DNA from 2 places in the Streptomyces sp. NPDC004284 genome. Region 2 is predicted to be linked to the other one. Evidence: predicted binding sites of a transcription regulator. Region 2 holds the regulator's gene; the other holds the start of a gene.
What was found. The regulator HrcA, encoded in region 2, represses chaperone genes, less so after heat shock. The targets are predictions, from matches to a motif close to TTNGCACTCNGNNNNNCNGAGTGCNAA.

Region 1: the regulator HrcA is predicted to act here: its motif matches at 2,561-2,587, upstream of groL (chaperonin GroEL).

What each region holds. Positions count from the first base shown of each region.
Region 1 covers NZ_JBIAMJ010000011.1:103,433-113,905, forward strand. The annotation lists gene ACFYUS_RS26155 (hypothetical protein) at 1-671, shown strand, start outside; gene groL (chaperonin GroEL) at 768-2,396, opposite strand; gene ACFYUS_RS26165 (cold-shock protein) at 2,706-2,909, opposite strand; gene ACFYUS_RS26170 (MoaD/ThiS family protein) at 3,339-3,614, opposite strand; gene thrC (threonine synthase) at 3,655-4,965, opposite strand; SAM riboswitch class I at 4,959-5,102, opposite strand; gene ACFYUS_RS26180 (glucosyl-3-phosphoglycerate synthase) at 5,224-6,165, shown strand; gene ACFYUS_RS26185 (trehalose-6-phosphate synthase) at 6,248-7,603, shown strand; gene ACFYUS_RS26190 (hypothetical protein) at 7,665-8,357, opposite strand; gene ACFYUS_RS26195 (hypothetical protein) at 8,453-9,301, opposite strand; gene ACFYUS_RS26200 (RNA polymerase sigma factor) at 9,298-9,843, opposite strand; gene ACFYUS_RS26205 (serine/threonine-protein kinase) at 9,930-10,473, shown strand, end outside.
Region 2 covers NZ_JBIAMJ010000003.1:482,774-493,246, forward strand. The annotation lists gene ACFYUS_RS11760 (AMP-dependent synthetase/ligase) at 1-500, shown strand, start outside; gene hemW (radical SAM family heme chaperone HemW) at 548-1,780, shown strand; gene ACFYUS_RS11770 (DUF3097 domain-containing protein) at 1,931-2,734, opposite strand; gene ACFYUS_RS11775 (MBL fold metallo-hydrolase) at 2,745-3,473, opposite strand; gene hrcA (heat-inducible transcriptional repressor HrcA) at 3,619-4,638, shown strand; gene dnaJ (molecular chaperone DnaJ) at 4,639-5,778, shown strand; gene ACFYUS_RS11790 (nitronate monooxygenase) at 6,159-7,241, shown strand; gene ACFYUS_RS11795 (16S rRNA (uracil(1498)-N(3))-methyltransferase) at 7,238-7,981, shown strand; gene ACFYUS_RS11800 (hypothetical protein) at 7,978-8,337, opposite strand; gene ACFYUS_RS11805 (ATP-binding protein) at 8,403-9,659, shown strand; gene ACFYUS_RS11810 (tetratricopeptide repeat protein) at 9,656-10,473, shown strand, end outside.

The sequences.
Region 1 (10,473 bases), on a different contig from region 2:
TCACCTCCGGGGACCCGTTCCTGAGCTTCGACCGGCTCTCGGGCCCGCTCGCCGTCCCCCTGGAGTCCCGCCTCGACCTCCTCGGCGCCTCGCTGTCCGCCTACGGCACCCTCACGGTGTCCGTCCACCTCCGCGCGCTGTACATGCCGGACGCGTACATGTCGGATCAGAACGTGCAGCTGGAGCAGTCCGTCGACGGCGGCTGGAAGCGCGTCCCCCTCCGGGAGGCCTCCTTCTCCTGGGACAGCATCACGCTCGTGGCGGGCAGCCGGGGCGGCTGGTTCCGGGTCCGTCACCTGACGACCGACCAGCTCGCCGGGGCCACCTCGTCCTCCTTCCGGCTCGTCCGCAACGACGCCCGGATCGTCTCCCTGAACGCCGGCCCCGAGCCGGTCGCCAAGGGCGGGTACGTGACCACGACCGGCACGCTCCAGCACTACTGGGACGGCGCCTGGCGGGCGTACGGGAACGCCCCGGTGGTCCTGCAGTTCCAGGCCAGGGGCTCGACGACCTGGAAGACCGTGGTGTCCGGCCGCTCCAGCTCCACCGGCAAGGTCTCCCTGAAGGCGAGGGCGAGCGCCGACGGCAGCTGGCGGATCTACTGCTACGGCGACTACCGGCACTTCAACTCCCCGCCGTCGGCCGGCGGGGACTACGTCGACGTGCGCTGATCACCTCTGCCGAGGCAGGAACGCCCGAGGGCGGCACCCCCACCAGGGGGTGCCGCCCTCGTTCGCGTTCAGCGATGAACCACCGATCCGTCAGGATCAGAAGTCCATGTCACCGCCCGGCATGCCGCCGCCGGCCGGCGCGGCGGCCTTCTCCGGCTTGTCGGCGATGACGGCCTCGGTGGTGAGGAACAGCGCGGCGATCGACGCGGCGTTCTGCAGCGCGGAGCGCGTGACCTTGGCCGGGTCGATGATGCCCTCGGCGATGAGGTCGACGTACTCGTTGGTCGCGGCGTTCAGGCCGTGGCCGACGGGCAGGTTGCGGACCTTCTCCGCCACGACGCCGCCCTCGAGACCGGCGTTGACGGCGATCTGCTTCAGCGGGGCCTCAAGGGCCAGCTTGACGATGTTGGCACCGGTGGCCTCGTCGCCCGTCAGGTCGCCCTCGAGCTTCTCGAAGACGTTGGAGGCCTGGAGCAGGGCCACGCCACCGCCGGCGACGATGCCCTCCTCGACGGCCGCCTTCGCGTTGCGAACGGCGTCCTCGATGCGGTGCTTGCGCTCCTTGAGCTCGACCTCGGTCGCGGCACCGGCCTTGATGACGGCCACGCCGCCGGCCAGCTTCGCGAGGCGCTCCTGGAGCTTCTCGCGGTCGTAGTCCGAGTCGGAGTTCTCGATCTCGGCGCGGATCTGGTTCACGCGACCGGCGACCTGGTCGCTGTCACCGGCACCGTCGACGATGGTGGTCTCGTCCTTGGTGATGACGACCTTGCGGGCGCGGCCGAGCAGGTCCAGGCCCGCGTTCTCGAGCTTGAGGCCGACCTCCTCGGAGATGACCGTGCCGCCCGTGAGGATGGCGATGTCGTTCAGCATGGCCTTGCGGCGGTCGCCGAAGCCCGGGGCCTTGACGGCAACGGACTTGAAGGTGCCGCGGATCTTGTTGACGACCAGGGTCGACAGGGCCTCGCCCTCGACGTCCTCGGCGATGATCAGCAGCGGCTTGCCCGACTGCATGACCTTCTCCAGGAGCGGAAGGAGGTCCTTCACGGAGGAGATCTTCGAGTTGACGATCAGGAGGTACGGGTCGTCGAGCGACGCCTCCATGCGCTCCATGTCGGTGGCGAAGTACGCCGAGATGTAGCCCTTGTCGAAGCGCATGCCCTCGGTGAGCTCGAGCTCCAGACCGAAGGTCTGCGACTCCTCGACGGTGATGACGCCTTCCTTGCCGACCTTGTCCATCGCCTCGGCGATGAGCTCGCCGATCTGGGTGTCGGCGGCGGAGATGGAGGCCGTGGAAGCGATCTGCTCCTTGGTCTCGACATCCTTCGCCTGCTCGAGGAGGGCGCCGGAGACGGCCTCGACGGCCTTCTCGATGCCGCGCTTGAGGGCCATCGGGTTGGCACCGGCGGCGACGTTGCGGAGACCCTCGCGGACGAGCGCCTGGGCGAGGACGGTGGCGGTGGTCGTACCGTCGCCGGCGACGTCGTCCGTCTTCTTGGCGACTTCCTTGACCAGCTCGGCGCCGATCTTCTCGTACGGGTCCTCGAGCTCGATCTCCTTGGCGATGGAGACACCATCGTTGGTGATCGTGGGGGCGCCCCACTTCTTCTCGAGGACGACGTTGCGGCCCTTGGGGCCGAGGGTGACCTTGACGGCGTCAGCGAGCTGGTTCATGCCGCGCTCGAGACCGCGCCGGGCCTCCTCGTCGAACGCGATGATCTTGGCCATGTGAAGTGGTCCTCCCGGACATGGGGTGGATAACGCTCCAGGACCGCGCCGACGCCCGCGACGGACGGCCTGCGTGCCCGGTGGTTCCTTGCCCCACCTGCCCGCGGGCCTCGTCTGCCCGATCCTCGTAAGCACTCTCACCTTCCGAGTGCTAACGCCAATGATTAGCACTCGCCCTAGGAGAGTGCAAGCGACTCTCGTGTTTCGGGAGGCGGATCAAGACGGCCCCGAGGAACGCACGAGGGGTCCGCATCCCCTCAGGGATGCGGACCCCTCGACGGCGTGCGTCGGTGGCCGATCGCGCCGCGCTCAGACGGCGAGCTTGACCATGTCCGCCTGCGGACCCTTCTGGCCCTGCGAGATCTCGAACTCGACTCGCTGTCCCTCTTCGAGGCTGCGGTAGCCATCCATCTGGATCGCGCTGTAGTGGACGAAAACATCCGCACCACCGTCGACCGCGATGAAGCCGTAGCCCTTCTCCGCGTTGAACCACTTGACGGTGCCCTGAGCCATGCCTAACTCCCCTATTACTGGCCCTTGCGCGGGACCGCACCTCGCGGACCCGGGTCAGACCCTGCGCCGGAACGCGTCGACCGCCGCTGAATGTATCTGCCCAACTGCCCTCTGCAACAGGTCATTCGACCGAGAATTCTGGGCGTCCCGGAAAGGGGAATTGGGGAGAATCCCCTGGATGACGGGGCAAGTCGGGCCCGGCAAAGCGCGCAGAACGTACACAACGCACCGGCACTTTGGCTGCTTCTTGTCAGGTGCGGACGCATTCTCATATGCGTTTGGCACGAGCAGCGGAGGGGACTTCCCCAACTCTATCGCGCTCAACCATGCAGAATTGCCCCTTCCGCTTATAGCGCGGAAGGGGCAACTCGTACTGACCGGTAAGGATCGGTAAAGAATCAGCAGCAGCCGGCACTCCGTGCCGAATGGTCAGCCTCCGGCGACGGCCGGGATGATCGAGACGCCCGCGCCCGCCGGGGTGGCGGTCTCCAGGCCCTGCTCGAAGCGCACGTCGTCGTCGTTGACGTACACGTTGACGAAGCGGCGCAGCTTGCCCTGGTCGTCCAGGACGCGGGCGGCGATGCCCGTGTGGTTCTTCTCCAGGTCCGCGATGACCTCGGCGAGGGTCGCGCCCTCGGCCTGGACCTCGGACTGCCCGCCCGTGTAGGTGCGGAGGATGGTGGGGATGCGGACGTTCACGGCCATGTCTTCGTAACCTTTCAGTGGGCCAGGAGGGCGGGCCGGCTCAGAGCGCCAGGCCGGCGTCGCGGAACGCGTCCAGGCTCGGGCGGATGGTGGCGGTCGCCTGAGAGGTGTCGGCCACCGCGTCCAGGGTCTTGAGTCCGTCGCCGGTGTTGAGGACGACGGTGGTGAGGTTCGGGTCGATGAGACCGGCCTCGACGAGCTTCTTGGTGACGCCGACGGTCACGCCGCCCGCGGTCTCGGCGAAGACGCCCTCGGTCCGCGCGAGGAGCTTGATGGCGTCGACGACCTGCTCGTCGTTCACGTCCTCCACGGCGCCGCCGGTGCGGCGGGCGATGTCGAGGACGTACGGGCCGTCGGCCGGGTTGCCGATGGCGAGCGACTTGGCGATGGTGTTCGGCTTCTGGGGCCGTACGACGTCGTGGCCGGCCTTGAAGGCCGCCGACACCGGGGAGCAGCCCTCGGCCTGGGCGCCGAAGATCTTGTACGGCTTGTCCTCGACGAGGCCGAGCTTGATGAGCTCCTGGAGACCCTTGTCGATCTTCGTGAGCTGGGAGCCGGAGGCGATCGGGATGACGAGCTGGTCGGGGAGGACCCAGCCGAGCTGCTCGCAGATCTCGTACGCGAGCGTCTTGGAGCCCTCGCCGTAGTACGGACGGAGGTTGACGTTCACGAAGCCCCAGCCCTCGCCGAGCGGGTCGCCGATGAGCTCCGAGCAGAAGCGGTTGACGTCGTCGTAGTTGCCCTCGATGGCGACGAGGTCACCGCCGTAGACACCGGCCATGACGACCTTGCCCTGCTCCAGGTCGTGCGGGATGAACACGCAGGAGCGGAAGCCGGCGCGGGCGGCGGCGGCGCCGACGGCTCCGGCCAGGTTGCCGGTGGAGGAGCAGGAGAGGGTGGTGAAGCCGAAGGCGCGGGCGGCTTCGAGCGCCTGGGCGACGACCCGGTCCTTGAAGGAGTGGGTCGGGTTGCCGGAGTCGTCCTTGACGAAGAGCTTGCCGGGGGCGACGCCGAGCTCGCGGGCCAGGTTGTCGGCCTTGACGAGCGGGGTCCAGCCGGGGTTCAGGTTCGGCTTCTCGGCGACGTCGGCGGGGACGGGCAGCAGCGGGGCGTAGCGCCAGATGTTGGCGGGGCCGGCCTCGATCCGCTTGCGCAGCGCCTCGGGGTCGCCGGTGGGAAGGTCGTACGCGACTTCGAGCGGTCCGAAACAGAGTTCGCAGGCGAAGATCGGGCCGAGGGGGAAGACTTCACCGCATTCGCGACAGGAGAGCCCGGAAGCGGGACCGAGGTCGACGGAGGTTGCGGGGGTAGCGGTCTGTACAGCCATGGAGGCGAGGCCCTTTCTCCTCATCTTTCCCATGACGAATTTTTCGCCATGAGACGGATTTGGCACCTTCCCTAGCCGGGGACCTCGCTGTGCGAGACAAACCGACTGGAGGGTTGCCGGGGCTTCAACGGGCCGTTTCCCTCTGCCCCTCTGGATGAGCGGTATTCGATTGTGAGACGCGGGCGGCACCCCGACATGCATCGGGCATCCGCGTTGTTCAAGACTGTAACCGAAGGCCTCGAAGGTGGAGACCGACGTCCGATCCGCGAGATGGAGATCACGTTGCTGGAGGAAGTGGAGCGCTGGCTGGCCCGGCGGTCCTGGTCCGTGTCCGACCGCCCGCTGGACCGGGTGCTCGCCGCCAAACGGGGGACGACGGTCAGCGTCGTCCTGCCCGCCCTGAACGAGGAGGCGACGGTCGGGGACATCGTCTCCGTGATCCGCCGCGATCTGATGACCGAGTCCGTCCCCCTCGTCGACGAACTGGTGGTGATCGACTCGGGCTCCACCGACCGTACGGCGGAGGTGGCGGCGGCGGCCGGCGCGCGGGTCGTCGCGCGGGACGCGATCCTCCCCCGCATACCGGCGGTCCCCGGCAAGGGCGAGGTGCTCTGGCGGTCACTGATGGTGACGAACGGGGACGTGGTCTGCTTCGTGGACGCGGACCTGCGGGACTTCTCGGCGGACTTCGTGACGGGAATCGTGGGCCCGCTGCTCACGGACCCGGACGTGGACTTCGTGAAGGCGATGTACGACCGCCCCTTCGGAGACACCCCCGGTCAGGGCGGCCGGGTGACGGAGCTGGTGGCCCGCCCGCTCCTGAACCTCCACTGGCCGCAGCTGGCCGGCTTCGTGCAGCCGCTGGGCGGCGAGTACGCGGCCCGCCGCTCCCTCCTCGAACGGCTCCCCTTCCCCGTCGGTTACGGAGTGGAGCTGGGCCTGCTCGTGGACGCCCTGCACACGGTGGGTCTGGACGCGCTCGCGCAGGTGGACGTGGGCGTGCGCAAGCACCGCCACCAGGACGGGCAGGCGCTGGGCCGGATGGCGGCCGCGATCTACCGGACGGCGCAGCTGCGGCTGTCCCGGGGCCATCTCGTACGGCCCCGGCTGACGCAGTTCGAGCGGGGCGAGCAGGGCTTCGAGCCCCGGACGTACGCGGTGGACACGGAGGAGCGGCCCCCGATCGCCGAGATCGCGGAGTACGCGCGACGCCGCGTGGCGTGACGCTCGACGACGCCGCGTGGCCGGATCGGCTCGTCTCGTATACGTACGTTTGAGCATTTACGGGACGGGCTAGGTTCGCCACATGGCTACTGTGCTCGTGGCATCCAACCGGGGCCCGGTCTCGTACGTGCTCGCCGAGGACGGCTCGCTCGACACCAGACGGGGCGGCGGCGGCCTGGTCTCGGCCCTGAGCACCATCGACGCCCGGGAGGGCCTCTGGGTGTGCGCGGCGCTCGGCGAGGGCGACAGGGAAGCGGTCCGGCGGGGCGTCGCCGAGCAGGGCGTACGGATGCTGGACATCGCCCCGGACGTGTACGCCGACGCGTACAACGGCATCGCGAACTCGGTGCTGTGGTTCCTCCACCACCACCTGTACGACATCCCGCGGGAGCCGGTCTTCGACACGGGGTTCCGCCGCCGCTGGGAGTCGTACCGCACGTACAACCGCGCCTTCGCGGAGGCGCTGGCGGCGGAGGCGGCGGAGGGGGCGGCGGTCCTGGTGCAGGACTACCACCTGGCGCTGGTGCCCGGGCAGCTCCGCGACCTCCGCCCCGACCTGCGCATCGCCCACTTCACGCACACGCCGTGGGCGTCCCCGGAGTACCTCGGCATGCTCCCGGCGGACATCCGCGGGGAACTCCTCCGGGGCATGCTGGGCGCGGACCGGCTGGGCTTCCACACCCGGGCCTGGGCGAAGGCGTTCGAGGAGGGCGCGGGCGACCTGGGGCGCACGGAGGTCGCGGCGCACCCGCTGGGCGTGGACGGCGAGGAACTGCGGGCACTGGCGTACCGCCCGGAGGTGGACGAGAGGCTGGCGCGGCTCCGCTCGGAGATCGGCGACCGCAGGACGATCGTCCGGGTGGACCGCACGGAACTCTCGAAGAACATCCTGCGAGGCCTCCAGGCCTACCGCGAACTCCTGACCGCGCACCCCGAATGGCGCGACAGGGTCGTCCACCTGGCCTCGGCGTACCCCTCGCGCCAGGACCTGGAGTCGTACAGGTCGTACACGACGGCGGTGAGCGACCTGGCCGAGGAGATCAACACCGAATTCGGCACGGCGGACTGGCAGCCGGTCCTGGTCTCGGTGAAGGACGACTTCACCCGCTCCCTGGCGGCGTACCGCCTCGCGGACGTGGCCCTGGTGAACCCGGTGCGCGACGGCATGAACCTGGTCGCGAAGGAGATACCGGTCGTCTCCGAGACGGGCTGCGCGCTGGTCCTCTCCCGGGAGGCGGGGGCGTACGAGGAACTCCACGAGGACGCCCTGACCGTGAACCCCTTCGACGTCTCGGAAACGGCGGAGGCCCTCCACACGGCCCTCACGATGCCCCCGTCGGAACGCGCGGACCGCACGAAACGCCTGGCGGCGACGGCCACGGCGCACCCGCCGCAGCGGTGGTTCCTGGACCAGCTGGAGGCACTGCGGGAGCGGTGAGCCGGCAGCCCCGCTCCGCCCGACGGCGCGGGCGGGGCGGGGCTGCCGTTCAGGCTGCCGTTCAGGAGGAGAGGCGGTTCAGTGCCGCGGTGGCGATGCCTTCGACGTGGGCCGGGGCGTAGCCGGGCCGGCTGGTGAGCTCGACGACGGCGACCTTGGTGCCGCTGCGCAGGACCGCGACCCCGCCGGTGGCGGTGCCGTCGCCGTTGTAGGCCGGGTACCAGCGGGCGGTGCCGCCGGTGGTGGTCAGGGTGTGGGCCGCACCGTAGCGCCAGTGGCCGGCGGGCTCGTCCTGGCAGTCCTGGACGAGCGCGACGAGCTGCTTCTCCCAGGTGGCGGCCGCGGTCCCGGTGGGGGCGTTCGCGGCCGACTCGGTCAGCATGCCGTCGGTGTCGAAGGTCCAGTTCACGGACGCGTACGCGGTGGCGCCGCCCTTGGTCAGGTCGCGCATCGTCTCCTCGCCGGAGCACGCGGACAGCGCCTGGCGTCCGGTCAGCGCGACGGTCGCGCCGACCGGGTTCAGGCCCTTCTGGACGTAGTCCTCGCTCTGGACGAGGTGGGCGGAGCCGAGTCCGGGCGCGGCGACCGCGGCCGAGCGGGCGGCGGCGGCCGCGGTGCGGTGCGCGACCCCGTCGGCGGTGGCCGACTGGGTGCCGACGACGGTGGCCGTGATCAGTGCGGCGGCGAAGCAGGCCGCGGCGGCGAGGCGGTTGCGGCGAACGGACTTCTGCTGGACGGTCTGGTTCTCGGTCATCTGGTCCCCCTGCTGGTCGGGACGCCTGCTGCGTCCTCGTACAACCGGGGGAGATGCCGCCGGGGGAGGGAAAGTTGGAGCTCTGACCGGCTGTTTCACAGCTGTGACAGAGCGGTCCTGACGACGCGGTCCATCGCGGCCGTCCCCAGGCAGGCGTCGACCTCCAGCACCCCGTAGTGGGTGCCGCTGCGCAGCACGGCGATGCCGCCGCAGGGCTCCACGCCCTCGGGCGCCGTGCCGGTGGTGTTGAGGGATCCCTGGTAGACGCCCATCCAGCTCGCGGTGACGTCCGGGGCGAGCCGCAGCGTCGCGGTCCTTCCGTAGACCCAGTGCCCCGGCGCTTCCTCCTGGCAGGGCACCTGTTCCAGCAGCAGGCGGTCGGCGAAGTTCTGCGCCAGGGAAGGGCTCCGGGCCTCGGCGGCGAACTCGCGGGCGACCTGGTCGGCGCCGTCGAAGGCCAGCGTGGGGTCGCTCGGGTCGGTGCGGGGGCTGGTCATCAGTCCGCGGAAGTGGGCGCCGGGCCCGCCCAGGGTCTCCGTGAGGGTCTTCTCCCCGGTGCAGGCCGCGTTGGCGTAGTGCCCGTCGCCGTACCGGTCGGTGACGTGGATCTTCCCGATGCCGGCGTCCGGGCCGAACGCCGCGGGTCCCAGAAGGTTCGCCTTCGTCACCGGCCCGGTCGCACCGGTCGGCGAGCCGGAGCCGGAGGCCGAGGGCGCGGGCGTCGGGGCGGACGCGCCGGGCGTCGCGGGAGCGGACGCGCCCCGGGACGCCCCGCCGACCGCGGCGACCGACCGCTCCGGCGGGTGCGCGTCGGCGCCCGAGGGCGAGGGCAGGACGAATCGGCCGGTCACCAGACCGAGCGCGGCGGCTGCCACCAGGGCGGCGACGGCGGACCGGGTCCGGACGACGGCGTGGCCGCCGCCCCTCGCGGGACCGCCGCTCACGGACCGGTGACCAGGCGCTCGCGCATGAAGCGGCGGGCCTGGTGGATGCGGTCCTTGACCGTGCCCAACGGGGCGTCCAGCTGCTCGGCCACCTGGACGTAGGTCAGGTCGCCCAGGTCGCGCAGCACGAAGGACTCCACCAGGGTGGGGTGCCGCTGCTCCAGCGCGGCCAACGCCTCCATCAGGTCGAGCCGGCTCCCGGCGATGACGCTGGTGGTGCGCGGGTCGACGGACTCGGGCAGGTCGGCGTGGCTGTCCTCGGCGCGTCGGCGCATCGAGCGGTAGGTGGACCGGGCGGCGTTCGAGGCGATCACCGTCACCCAGCCCAGGAAGGAGCCGTGGCCGCCGTACTCGCCCAGGTGCGTGCTGATGGACAGGAGGGCGTCCTGCGCGGCCTCCTCCGCGTCGGCGTGGTGGGGCAGGAAGCGCGAGCAGCGGCGCAGCACCATCGGCCGCAGCTTGGCCAGCAGGTACTCCATCGCCCCCGGGTCGCCCGCCTGGGCAGCCGCCACGAGCTGCTCCAGCTCGCCTTCCTCGAACACCCTGATCCCCGTTCCGTCCCGCCTGGCATCCCGCCCGCCGAACGGGAGTTCGCCACTCCCCCTCGACTCCGGCAGAATGCTGCCACATGCGCAAGCTCGGCCGTTACCTCCTCCTGGACCGGCTCGGAGCCGGCTCCTTCGCGACGGTCTGGAAGGCCTACGACCCGGAGCTCGACACCGAGGTCGCGGTGAAGGTGCTGGCCGACAACTGGGCCGCCAACGCCGATGTGCGCGAGCGGTTCCTGGCGGAGGCGAGGCTGCTGCGCCGGATCGCCAGCCCGCGGGTGGTCCGCGTGCACGACGTCGGGGTGCAGGAGGACCGGCCCTACTTCGTCATGGACTACGTACGCGGCGGCACCCTGGAGGACCGGGTCGGCCGGTGCGACCCGCAGGAGGCACTGCGGCTGGCCGCGGAAGCGGGCTACGCCGTCCAGGTCCTGCACGAGGCGGGTGTCGTGCACCGCGACGTCAAACCGTCCAACATGCTGCTCGCCACCGGCCCCGCGCCCGCCGCGGTGCTGGTGGCGGACCTGGGCAGCGCGAAGCAACTGGCCGACGCCTCCGGGCTGACGGTGACCACGGGCACGCCCGCGTACATGGCACCGGAACAGGCCTTCCAGACCGGCGGGT
Region 2 (10,473 bases):
ACGGCTGGTTCCACACCGGCGACATCGGCGAGCTGTCCGCCGACGGCTACCTCCGGATCACCGACCGCAAGAAGGACCTGATCAAGACGTCCGGCGGCAAGTACATCGCCCCGGCCGAGGTCGAGGGCCAGTTCAAGGCCGTCTGCCCGTTCGTCTCGAACATCCTCGTCCACGGCGCCGACCGGAACTTCTGCACCGCCCTCATCGCCCTCGACGAGCCCTCCCTCCTCGGCTGGGCCGCCGAGCACGGCCTCGGCGGCAAGCCGTACGCCGAGGTCGTCGCCGCCCCCGAGACCGTCAAGCTGATCCAGGGCTACGTCGACCGCCTCAACGAGGGCCTCCAGCGCTGGCAGACGATCAAGAAGTTCCGCCTGCTGCCCCGCGACCTCGACATCGAGCACGGCGAGCTCACCCCGTCCCTGAAGCTGAAGCGCCCGGTCGTCGAGCGCGAGTACAAGGACCTCATCGAGGAGATGTACGCGGGCTCGCGCGAGGCCTGAGCAGCGGTGTAGGACCTTCACCCGGGCAGTACGGGACAATGGGGCTCATGCCTTCCGTACTGCCCGATGGTGAGCCCGTGCCCGACGACGGGGCGCTGCCCCCGAGCGCCCTCGAAGGGGCCGGGGAGCGGCCGCTCGGGTTCTATCTGCACGTGCCGTACTGCGCGACGCGCTGCGGCTACTGCGACTTCAACACGTACACCGCGAGCGAGCTGCGCGGTACGGGTGGGGTGCTCGCCTCCCGTGACAACTACGCCGAGCAGGTCGTCGAGGAGATCCGGCTCGCCCGGAAGGTCCTCGGGGACGACCCGCGGCCCGTGCGGACCGTCTTCGTCGGCGGCGGCACGCCGACGCTGCTCGCCGCCGGGGACCTCGTACGGATGCTGGGGGCGATCCGGGACGAGTTCGGGCTCGCGGACGACGCCGAGGTGACGACGGAGGCCAATCCGGAGTCGGTGAACCCGGCGTATCTGAGCGAGCTGAGGGAGGGCGGCTTCAACCGGATCTCCTTCGGGATGCAGAGCGCCCGGCAGCACGTGCTGAAGATCCTCGACCGGACCCATACGCCCGGGCGGCCCGAGGCGTGCGTCGGCGAGGCGCGGGCCGCCGGGTTCGAGCACGTCAACCTCGATCTCATCTACGGCACGCCCGGGGAGTCCGACGACGACTGGCGGGCCTCGCTGGAGGCGGCGATCGGGGCCGGGCCGGACCACGTGAGCGCCTATGCGCTGATCGTCGAGGAGGGGACGCAGCTCGCCCGGCGCATCCGGCGCGGTGAGGTGCCCATGACGGATGACGACGTGCACGCCGACCGCTACCTGATCGCCGACGCGGCCTTCGAGGACGCGGGCTTCTCCTGGTACGAGGTGTCCAACTGGGCCACCTCCGAGGCCGGCCGCTGCCTCCACAACGAGCTGTACTGGCGCGGCGCCGACTGGTGGGGTGCGGGACCCGGCGCCCACTCGCACGTGGGCGGCGTCCGCTGGTGGAACGTGAAGCACCCCGGCGCGTACGCCGCCGCGCTCGCGGGCGGCCGGTCGCCGGGGGCCGGCCGGGAGATCCTCGCGGAGGAGGACCGGCGGGTGGAGCGGATCCTCCTTGAGCTGCGGCTCCGGGAGGGATGCCCACTGGACCTCCTCAAGCCGGCGGGCCTCGCCGCCGCCGAGCGCGCCCTCGCCGACGGGCTCCTCGCGCCCGAGCCGTACGCGGCCGGGCGGGCGGTCCTCACGCTGCGGGGGCGACTGCTCGCCGACGCGGTGGTGCGGGACCTGGTGGACTGAGCGGGGGCGCCGCCCGGGGCGGCACCGGAGGGCCGGCGGCGCTGAAGGTCTGGCGGTACCGGGGGTCCGGCGGCGCTGAAGGTCTGGCGGTACCGGGGGTCCGGCGGCGCTGGAGGTCTGGCGGTGCCGGAGGCCCGGTGGCGTCGGAGGTCAGGGCACGGTCACGTGGTCGATCAGTCGCTCCACGGCACCCAGCAGCTCCGGCTCCAGGTCCTTGTAGGACGTCACGCGCTTGAGGATCGCCTGCCAGACCGCGCCCGTGTTGTCCGAGGGCCAGCCCAGGGCCCGGCAGACGCCCGTCTTCCAGTCCTGGCCCCGGGGGACCGCCGGCCAGGCCGGGATGCCCAGGACGGACGGTTTCACCGCCTCCCAGACGTCGATGTACGGGTGGCCCACGACCAGCACGTCCGGGGAGGTCACCTGGGCGGCGATCCTCGACTCCTTCGAGCCCGGGACCAGGTGGTCCACCAGGACGCCCAGGCGGGCGTCCGGCGCCGGGCCGAACTCCGCGACGATCGCGGGCAGGTCGTCGACGCCCTCCAGGTACTCCACGACCACGCCCTCGATGCGCAGGTCGTCGCCCCAGACGCGCTCGACGAGCTCCGCGTCGTGGCGGCCCTCGACGTAGATCCGGCCCGCCCGGGCCACGCGCGCGCGTGTGCCCGGGACCGCGATCGAGCCGGAGGCCGTACGGGTGGGGCGCGACGGACCGGACACCGGCCGGACCAGGGTCACCACCTTGCCCTCCAGGAGGAAGCCGCGCGGTTCCAGCGGGAACACCCGGTGCTTGCCGAAGCGGTCCTCCAGGGTCACCGTCCCCGCCTCGCAGCGGATCACCGCCCCGCAGAAGCCCGTGGCGACCTCCTCCACGACCAGGTCGGGGTCCGCCGGGACCTCCGGGACGGGTGCCGACTTCTTCCAGGGCGGGGTCAGGTCGGGGTCGTAGCTGCGCATCCGGGTGACGTTAGGGCACCTCGAAGCGCCGTGCCAGTTCATCGCGTTGTGCCCGGACGAACGTGGCGTCCACCACCGCCCCGTGCCCCGGCACGTACGCCGCCTCCTCGCCGCCCAGGGCGAGCAGCCGGTCCAGGGCGTCCGGCCAGCGGGAGGGGATCGCGTCCGGGCCGGCCTGGGGCTCGCCCGACTCCTCCACGAGGTCCCCGCAGAAGACGGTCTCGCGCCCGCCCGGGACGCAGAGCGCCAGGTCGTGGCCGGTGTGGCCGGGGCCCACGTTCGCCAGGAGGACCTGACGGCCGCCCAGGTCGAGCGTCCACTCGCCCGAGACCACGTGCCGCGGGGCCACCAGGACCTCCGCGGCCGCCTCCGCCACCGCCGGGTCCAGGCCCTGGGCCACCGCGTCCGTGCGCAGCTCCTCCCGGGCCCGGGCGCCGCCCAGGAGCTCGTCCGTCCCCACCGCGCCGAAGACCTCCGCGCCCGCGAAGACCGCGGTGCCGAGGACATGGTCGAAGTGCGGGTGGCTGAGTGCGATGTGCGTCACCTTTCGGCCGCCCGTGAGGGCCGAGATCTGCGCCCGCAGTTCGGCGCCCTCCGCGAGCGAGGAGCCCGTGTCGTACAGCAGCACCGCCTCCGTGCCCAGGACCAGCCCGACCGTGGCGTCCCAGCCGGGCAGCCGTCGCCGGCCCACCCCGTCCGCGAGCCGCTCCCATCCGTACGCTTCCCAATCCACGTCCATGGGGCGACGCTAACCGGTGCGGGCGCCGCCTCCTTGCCAGGAGCGATGCCCGCCGCCGTACACTGGCCGGGGATCGCTGGCACTCGGGCAGGGTGAGTGCCAAAAGCGGAGCAACCGGAACGACGACAGCTGGAGGTGCGCCACGATGCTCAGCGAACGCAGGCTGGAGGTCCTGCGCGCCATCGTCCAGGACTACGTCGGGACGGAGGAGCCCGTCGGCTCCAAGGCGCTCACGGAGCGCCACAAGCTCGGCGTGTCGCCCGCCACCGTGCGCAACGACATGGCCGTGCTCGAGGAGGAGGGGTACATCGCCCAGCCTCACACCAGCGCCGGGCGCATTCCCACCGACAAGGGCTACCGGCTCTTCGTCGACCGGCTCGCCGGCGTCAAGCCGCTGTCGACGCCCGAGCGGCGGGCCATCCACAACTTCCTCGACGGAGCCGTCGACCTCGACGACGTCGTCGGCCGCACGGTGCGGCTGCTCGCGCAGCTGACCCGGCAGGTCGCCGTCGTCCAGTACCCCTCGCTGACCCGCTCGACCGTCCGGCACGTGGAGCTGCTCTCGCTGGCCCCCGCCCGCCTGATGCTCGTCCTCATCACGGACACCGGCCGGGTCGAGCAGCGGGTCGTCGACTGCCCCGCACCCTTCGGCGAGACCTCGCTCGCCGACCTGAGGGCCCGGCTCAACAGCCGGGTCGTCGGCCGCCGGTTCGCCGACGTGCCGCAGCTGGTGCAGGACCTCCCCGAGTCCTTCGAGGAGATCGAGGACCGCGCCACGGTCTCGACCGTGCTCGCGACCCTCCTCGAAACGCTCGTCGAGGAGCACGAGGAGCGGTTGATGATCGGCGGCACCGCCAATCTCACCCGCTTCGGACACGACTTCCCCCTGATGATCAGGCCCGTGCTCGAAGCCCTTGAGGAGCAGGTCGTGCTCCTCAAGCTGCTCGGCGAGGCCAAGGAATCGGGCATGACCGTACGCATCGGGCACGAGAACGCCCACGAGGGGCTGAGCTCCACGTCCGTCGTCTCGGTCGGCTACGGTTCGGGCGGCGAGGCAGTCGCCAAACTCGGCGTGGTCGGACCGACCCGCATGGACTACCCCGGAACGATGGGAGCGGTACGCGCAGTGGCACGTTACGTCGGACAGATCCTGGCGGAGTCGTAAGTGGCCACGGACTACTACGCCGTACTCGGCGTGCGCCGCGACGCTTCCCAGGACGAGATCAAGAAGGCGTTCCGGAGGCTCGCGCGCGAGCTGCACCCGGACGTCAATCCCGATCCCAAGACGCAGGAACGCTTCAAGGAGATCAACGCCGCCTACGAGGTCCTCTCGGACCCGCAGAAGAAGCAGGTCTACGACCTGGGCGGCGACCCGCTCTCGGCCTCCGGCGGCGGTGGCGCGGGCGGCGGCTTCGGGGCCGGTGGCTTCGGCAACTTCTCCGACATCATGGACGCCTTCTTCGGCACGGCTTCGCAGCGCGGCCCGCGCTCGCGGACCCGGCGGGGTCAGGACGCCATGATCCGCCTGGAGATCGACCTCAACGAGGCGGCCTTCGGCACCACCAAGGACATCCAGGTCGACACGGCGGTCGTCTGCACCACCTGTTCGGGTGAGGGTGCCGCGCCCGGCACCTCCGCGCAGACCTGTGACATGTGCCGCGGCCGCGGCGAGGTCTCCCAGGTCACCCGGTCCTTCCTCGGCCAGGTCATGACCTCCCGTCCCTGCCCGCAGTGCCAGGGCTTCGGCACGGTCGTCCCGACCCCGTGCCCCGAGTGCGCGGGCGACGGCCGCGTGCGGTCCCGCCGCACGCTCACGGTCAAGATCCCGGCCGGCGTCGACAACGGCACCCGCATCCAGCTCGCGGGCGAGGGCGAGGTCGGCCCCGGCGGCGGCCCCGCCGGCGACCTGTACGTCGAGATCCACGAGACCCCGCACGAGGTCTTCCAGCGGCGCGGCGACGACCTGCACTGCACGGTCACCATCCCGATGACGGCGGGTGCGCTCGGCACGAAGGTGCCGCTGCAGACCCTCGACGGCACCGAGGAGATCGACATCCGGCCGGGCACGCAGTCCGGCCAGTCGATCCCGCTGCACGGGCGCGGCGTCACGCACCTGCGGGGCAACGGCCGGGGCGACCTGATCGTGCACGTCGAGGTGACGACCCCGAGCAAGCTCGACGCCGAGCAGGAGCGCCTCCTGCGTGAACTGGCCAAGCTGCGCGGCGAGGAACGGCCCACGGGCCAGTTCCAGCCGGGCCAGCAGGGCTTGTTCTCGCGGCTGAAGGACGCGTTCAACGGGCGGTAGGCGCTCGGCTGGGGGTCCGGGGGTCGTCCCCCGGGTCAGCACGGTCAGCCGGGTCGGCAGGGCTTGTTCTCGCGGCTGAAGGACGCGTTCAACGGGCGGTAGGCGCTCGGCTGGGGGTCCGGGGGTCGTCCCCCGGGTCAGCACGGTCAGCCGGGCCAGCAGGGCTTGTTCTCGCGGCTGAAGGATGCCTTCAACGGGCGGTAGGCGCTCGGCTGGGGGTCCGGGGGTCGTCCTCCGGGTCAGCACGGTCAGCCGGGTCGGCGGGGTTTGTCCTCGCGGTTGAAGGACGCCTTCAACGGGCGGTAGGACCTGAGGAAGGGGCGGCACCCGGTGTGCCGCCCCTTTCCGTTGTCCGCGTGCGGGCATGACACGATGCCCATATGTCCACCACCGCACTGAACGATCTCTCTCGTTTCCCGATCGTGCAGGCCCCCATGGCGGGTGGCGCCTCCTGTCCCGAGCTCGTCGGGGCCGTCTGCGAGGCCGGGGCGCTCGGCTTCCTCGCCGGCGGGTACAAGACGGCCGGAGGCCTGTACCAGGAGGTCAAGCGGGTCCGCGGGCTCACCGCACGCCCCTTCGGGGTCAACCTCTTCCTGCCGCAGGACGGCCGGCCCGCCGACCCCGCCGCCGTCGAGGTCTACCGTCACCAGCTCGCCGGCGAGGTCACCTGGTACGAGACCCCGCTCGGCGAGGCGGACGAGTCCCGTGACGACGCCTACGACGCCAAGCTCGCCATCCTCCTGGAGGACCCGGTCCCCGTCGTCTCCTTCACCTTCGGCTGCCCCGCGCGCGAGACCTTCCACGCCTTCGACCGCGTCGGTACGTACACGATCGTCACCGTCACCTCCGTCGACGAGGCCCTCGCCGCGCAGCGGGCCGGCACCGACGCCGTCTGCGTCCAGGGCGTCGAGGCCGGCGGGCACCAGGGCACGTACCGCGACGACCCGGCCGACGAAGGCGCCCCGGGCACCGGGCTCCTCACCCTGATCACCCAGGTCCGCGAGGCCGTCGCGCTGCCGATCGTCGCCGCCGGAGGCATCATGCGCGGCGCGCAGATCGCCGCCGTCCTCGCCGCCGGCGCCGACGCCGCCCAGCTCGGCACCGCCTTCCTCAGCTGCCCCGAGTCGGGCGCCCACCCCCTGCACAAGCAGGCCCTGACGGACCCGCTGTTCACCCGGACCGCCCTCACCCGGGCCTTCTCCGGGCGCCCGGCGCGCGGCCTCGTCAACCGCTTCATGCGCGAGCACGGGCCGTACGCCCCCGCCGCCTACCCCGAGATCCACCACCTCACCGCCCCGCTCCGCAAGGCCGCCGCCGACGCCGGCGACGCCCAGGGCATGGCCCTGTGGGCCGGCCAGGGCCACCGCCTCGCCCGCGAACTCCCCGCCGGGCAGCTGGTCGAGGTGCTGGCCGCCGAACTGGACACCGCCCTCTCCGAGCTCGCCCACAGGAGCACCTCATGACCGCACCCGTCTTCGTCGTCGACACCGTCCCCGGTGCCGGGAGTTTCCTCCTGGACGGGCCCGAGGGACGGCACGCCGTCTCCGTGAAGCGGCTGCGGGCCGGGGAGGAACTCGTGCTCGCCGACGGGCGCGGCCGCTGGGCCGAGTGCGTGGTGGTCTCCGCCGAGGGCAGGGACGAGCTGACCGTGCGGGTCGACGAGGTCCACGAGGACCCCGAGGAGGAGCCCCGCATCACCGTCGTCCAGGCGCTCCCCAAGGGCGACCGGGGCGAACTCGCCGTCGAGACCATGACCGAGACCGGCGTGGACGCGATCGTGCCCTGGGCCGCCTCCCGCTGCATCACCCAGTGGAAGGGCGACCGGGGCCTCAAGGCGCTCGGCAAGTGGCGGTCCACCGCGCGCGAGGCCGGCAAGCAGTCCCGCCGCACCCGCTTCCCCGAGGTCGCCGAGCCCATGACGACCAAGCAGGTCGCCGCCCTCCTCGCGGGCGCCGACTTCGCGGCCGTCCTGCACGAGGACCGCGACCACCCCAGCGGCGCCCTCGCCACCGCCGAACTCCCCGCCAAGGGCTCGATCGTGCTCGTCGTCGGCCCCGAGGGAGGGGTCTCCCCGGACGAGCTCGCCGCCTTCGAGGCCGCGGGCGCGAAGCCGTACCGCCTCGGCCGCAGCGTCCTGCGCACGTCGACGGCCGGCACGGCGGCCACGGCCCTCGTGCTGGGGCGCACCGGCCGCTGGGGCTAGGGCCCGTCCGGGCCGGTCAGCGTGTCGTAGAGCGGCCAGGCGTCCTCCTCGCGGACGCCGTGGACGGTGGGGAGGAGGTCTCGGGCCCCGGCCTCCTCCAGGAAGCGGCGTACGACCCCGGGCATGTTCAGGTTCAGGATGTCGCCGTCGGCCGAGGCCACGTCGCCCAGACCGAAGGGGTACCCGGCCACGATGCGGCCCGGTCCTTCCCGGAAGACGAGACGCAGCTGCGCGTGAGGGTGCTCCGCGCGGCGCAGCGAGAGCACCGTCCGGCAGTCGGGGTGCCGGTGCCGGACGTTCCACAGCCACACGGTGCCGTCCACGGTCAGTCTGCGCGGTGCGCCTTCCCGTCTCATGCCGCGCACCCTACGCCCCGTACCCGGTGGACAGGGGGCCCCGGACGCTCCTTAGGCTGACCCGCATGGCCGACGAGTCCCCCCTCATCCGCAGTCTGCGCGCCGCCGTGGCCGCCGCCCCCGGTGACGTGCCCCTGCGCCTCCACTTCGCCGAACTCCTCCTCGCGGAGGGGCGGAACGACGAGGCCGTCGCGGAGGCGGCCGTCGCCCTCCAGCACGCGCCCGGTGACGCGGACGCGCGGGCGCTGATGGTGCGGGCGATGGGGATGCAGCCGGCGGGGCCCCCGCCGGTGGAGCCCCCGCCCGCTCCGGCCGCCGAGGCCCCCGCCTTCGACTGGGACGCCGCCGAGCAGCAGGTGCGGGACCTCGTCGGGCCCCGGTTCCTCGACGATCCGCAGGCCGACGGCGGCGAGGGGACCGCCGGGGACGCCGCCGCCTGGGACGTCGACGCGCCCGGTGCCGTCCGCCTCGCCGACGTCGGCGGCATGGAGGAGGTCAAGGAGCGGCTGGAGGCCGCCTTCCTCGCGCCCATGCGCAACCCCGAACTGCGCAGGCTGTACGGCAAGTCGCTGCGCGGCGGCCTGCTCCTCTACGGTCCGCCCGGCTGCGGCAAGACCTTCATCGCGAGGGCCGTCGCGGGCGAACTCGGCGCGAACTTCCTCACGGTCTCGCTCTCCGACGTCCTCGACATGTGGATCGGGGCCTCCGAGAAGAACATCCACGACATCTTCGAGACCGCCCGCCGCCAGGCGCCCTGCGTCGTCTTCCTCGACGAGCTCGACGCCCTCGGCGCCAAGCGCTCGCGCACCCACCACAGCGGCCTGCGCAACGTCGTCAACCAGCTCCTCACCGAGCTCGACGGCATCGCGAGCGGCGCCGGGAACGAGGGCGTCTTCGTGCTCGCCGCCACCAACGTGCCCTGGGACGTGGACATCGCGCTGCGCCGCCCGGGCCGTCTCGACCGCACCCTGCTCGTGCTGCCGCCGGACGCCGCCGCCCGCGAGTCGATCCTCCGCTACCACCTGCGGGAGCGCCCCATCGAGGCCGTCGACCTCGGCAAGCTCGTCAAGGCCACCGAGGACTTCTCCGGCGCGGACCTCGCCCACGTCTGCGAGAGCGCCGCCGAGGCCGCGCTCCTCGACTCCGCCCGCACCGGCTCCGTACGCCTGATCACCACCAAGGACCTGCTCGGCGCGGCCCGGCAGATCAAGCCGTCCACGGAGCCGTGGTTCGCCGCCGCCCGGAACGTCGCCATGTTCGCCAACGAGGGCGGCCTGTACGACGACCTCCTCGCCCACCTCAAGCGGAAGCGCAAGCTGTGACCGTCCCCACCGAACTCGCCCGCGCCGAGGCGCTCTACGAGACCGGGCGGTACGCGCAGGCCGGCGAGCTCGTCGCCCGGCACCTGGCGGGCGAACCGGAGGACGCCGAGGCGCTCGTCCTGCTCGCCCGCTGCCAGCACCGGGCCGGCGACCGGGCCGCCGCCCTCTCCGCCGTCGACCAGGCGCTGCGGGCCGGGCCCGAACTGCTCGGCGGCTGGCTGATGCGCGTCCACATCCTCCTCGCCGACAAGCGGTACGAGGAGGCCGAGGCCACCGCCCGGCACGCCGTCGCCCTCGCCCCGAACCACTGGGGCACCCACTACGCGCTCGGCACCGCCCTCGCCGAGCACGGCGAGGCCACCCGCACGCACGCGCGTACCGTCGAGGCCTACGAGGCGGCCCGGACCGCCGTGAACCTCGCCCCCGAGGAGGACGCCGCCCACTTCCTCGTCGGTCTCACCGCCCAGCGGCGCGGCGACCACGCCACCGCCCAGCGGGCGTACGAGGCGACGCTGCGCCTCAACCCGCAGAGCAGCGAGGCCCACAACAACCTCTCGCTGCTGAGGCTGCGCCGCCGCTGGTTCCGGCGCGGTGCCTGGACCCAGGCCGCCGAGGGCTTCGTCGCCTCCGCCGCGCTCGACCTCCAGGACCGCAAGGCCCGCTACAACCTGGAGGCCATGGCCTGGAACACCTCCGCCGGGGCCCGCTGGGTCGCCCTCCTCGGCTTCGTGGCCTCCGCCGCCGCCCGCACCTCGATCCCCGACGGCGCGATCTGGGCCGATGCGGCCGTCCCGCTCCTGGTCGGCACGGCCGT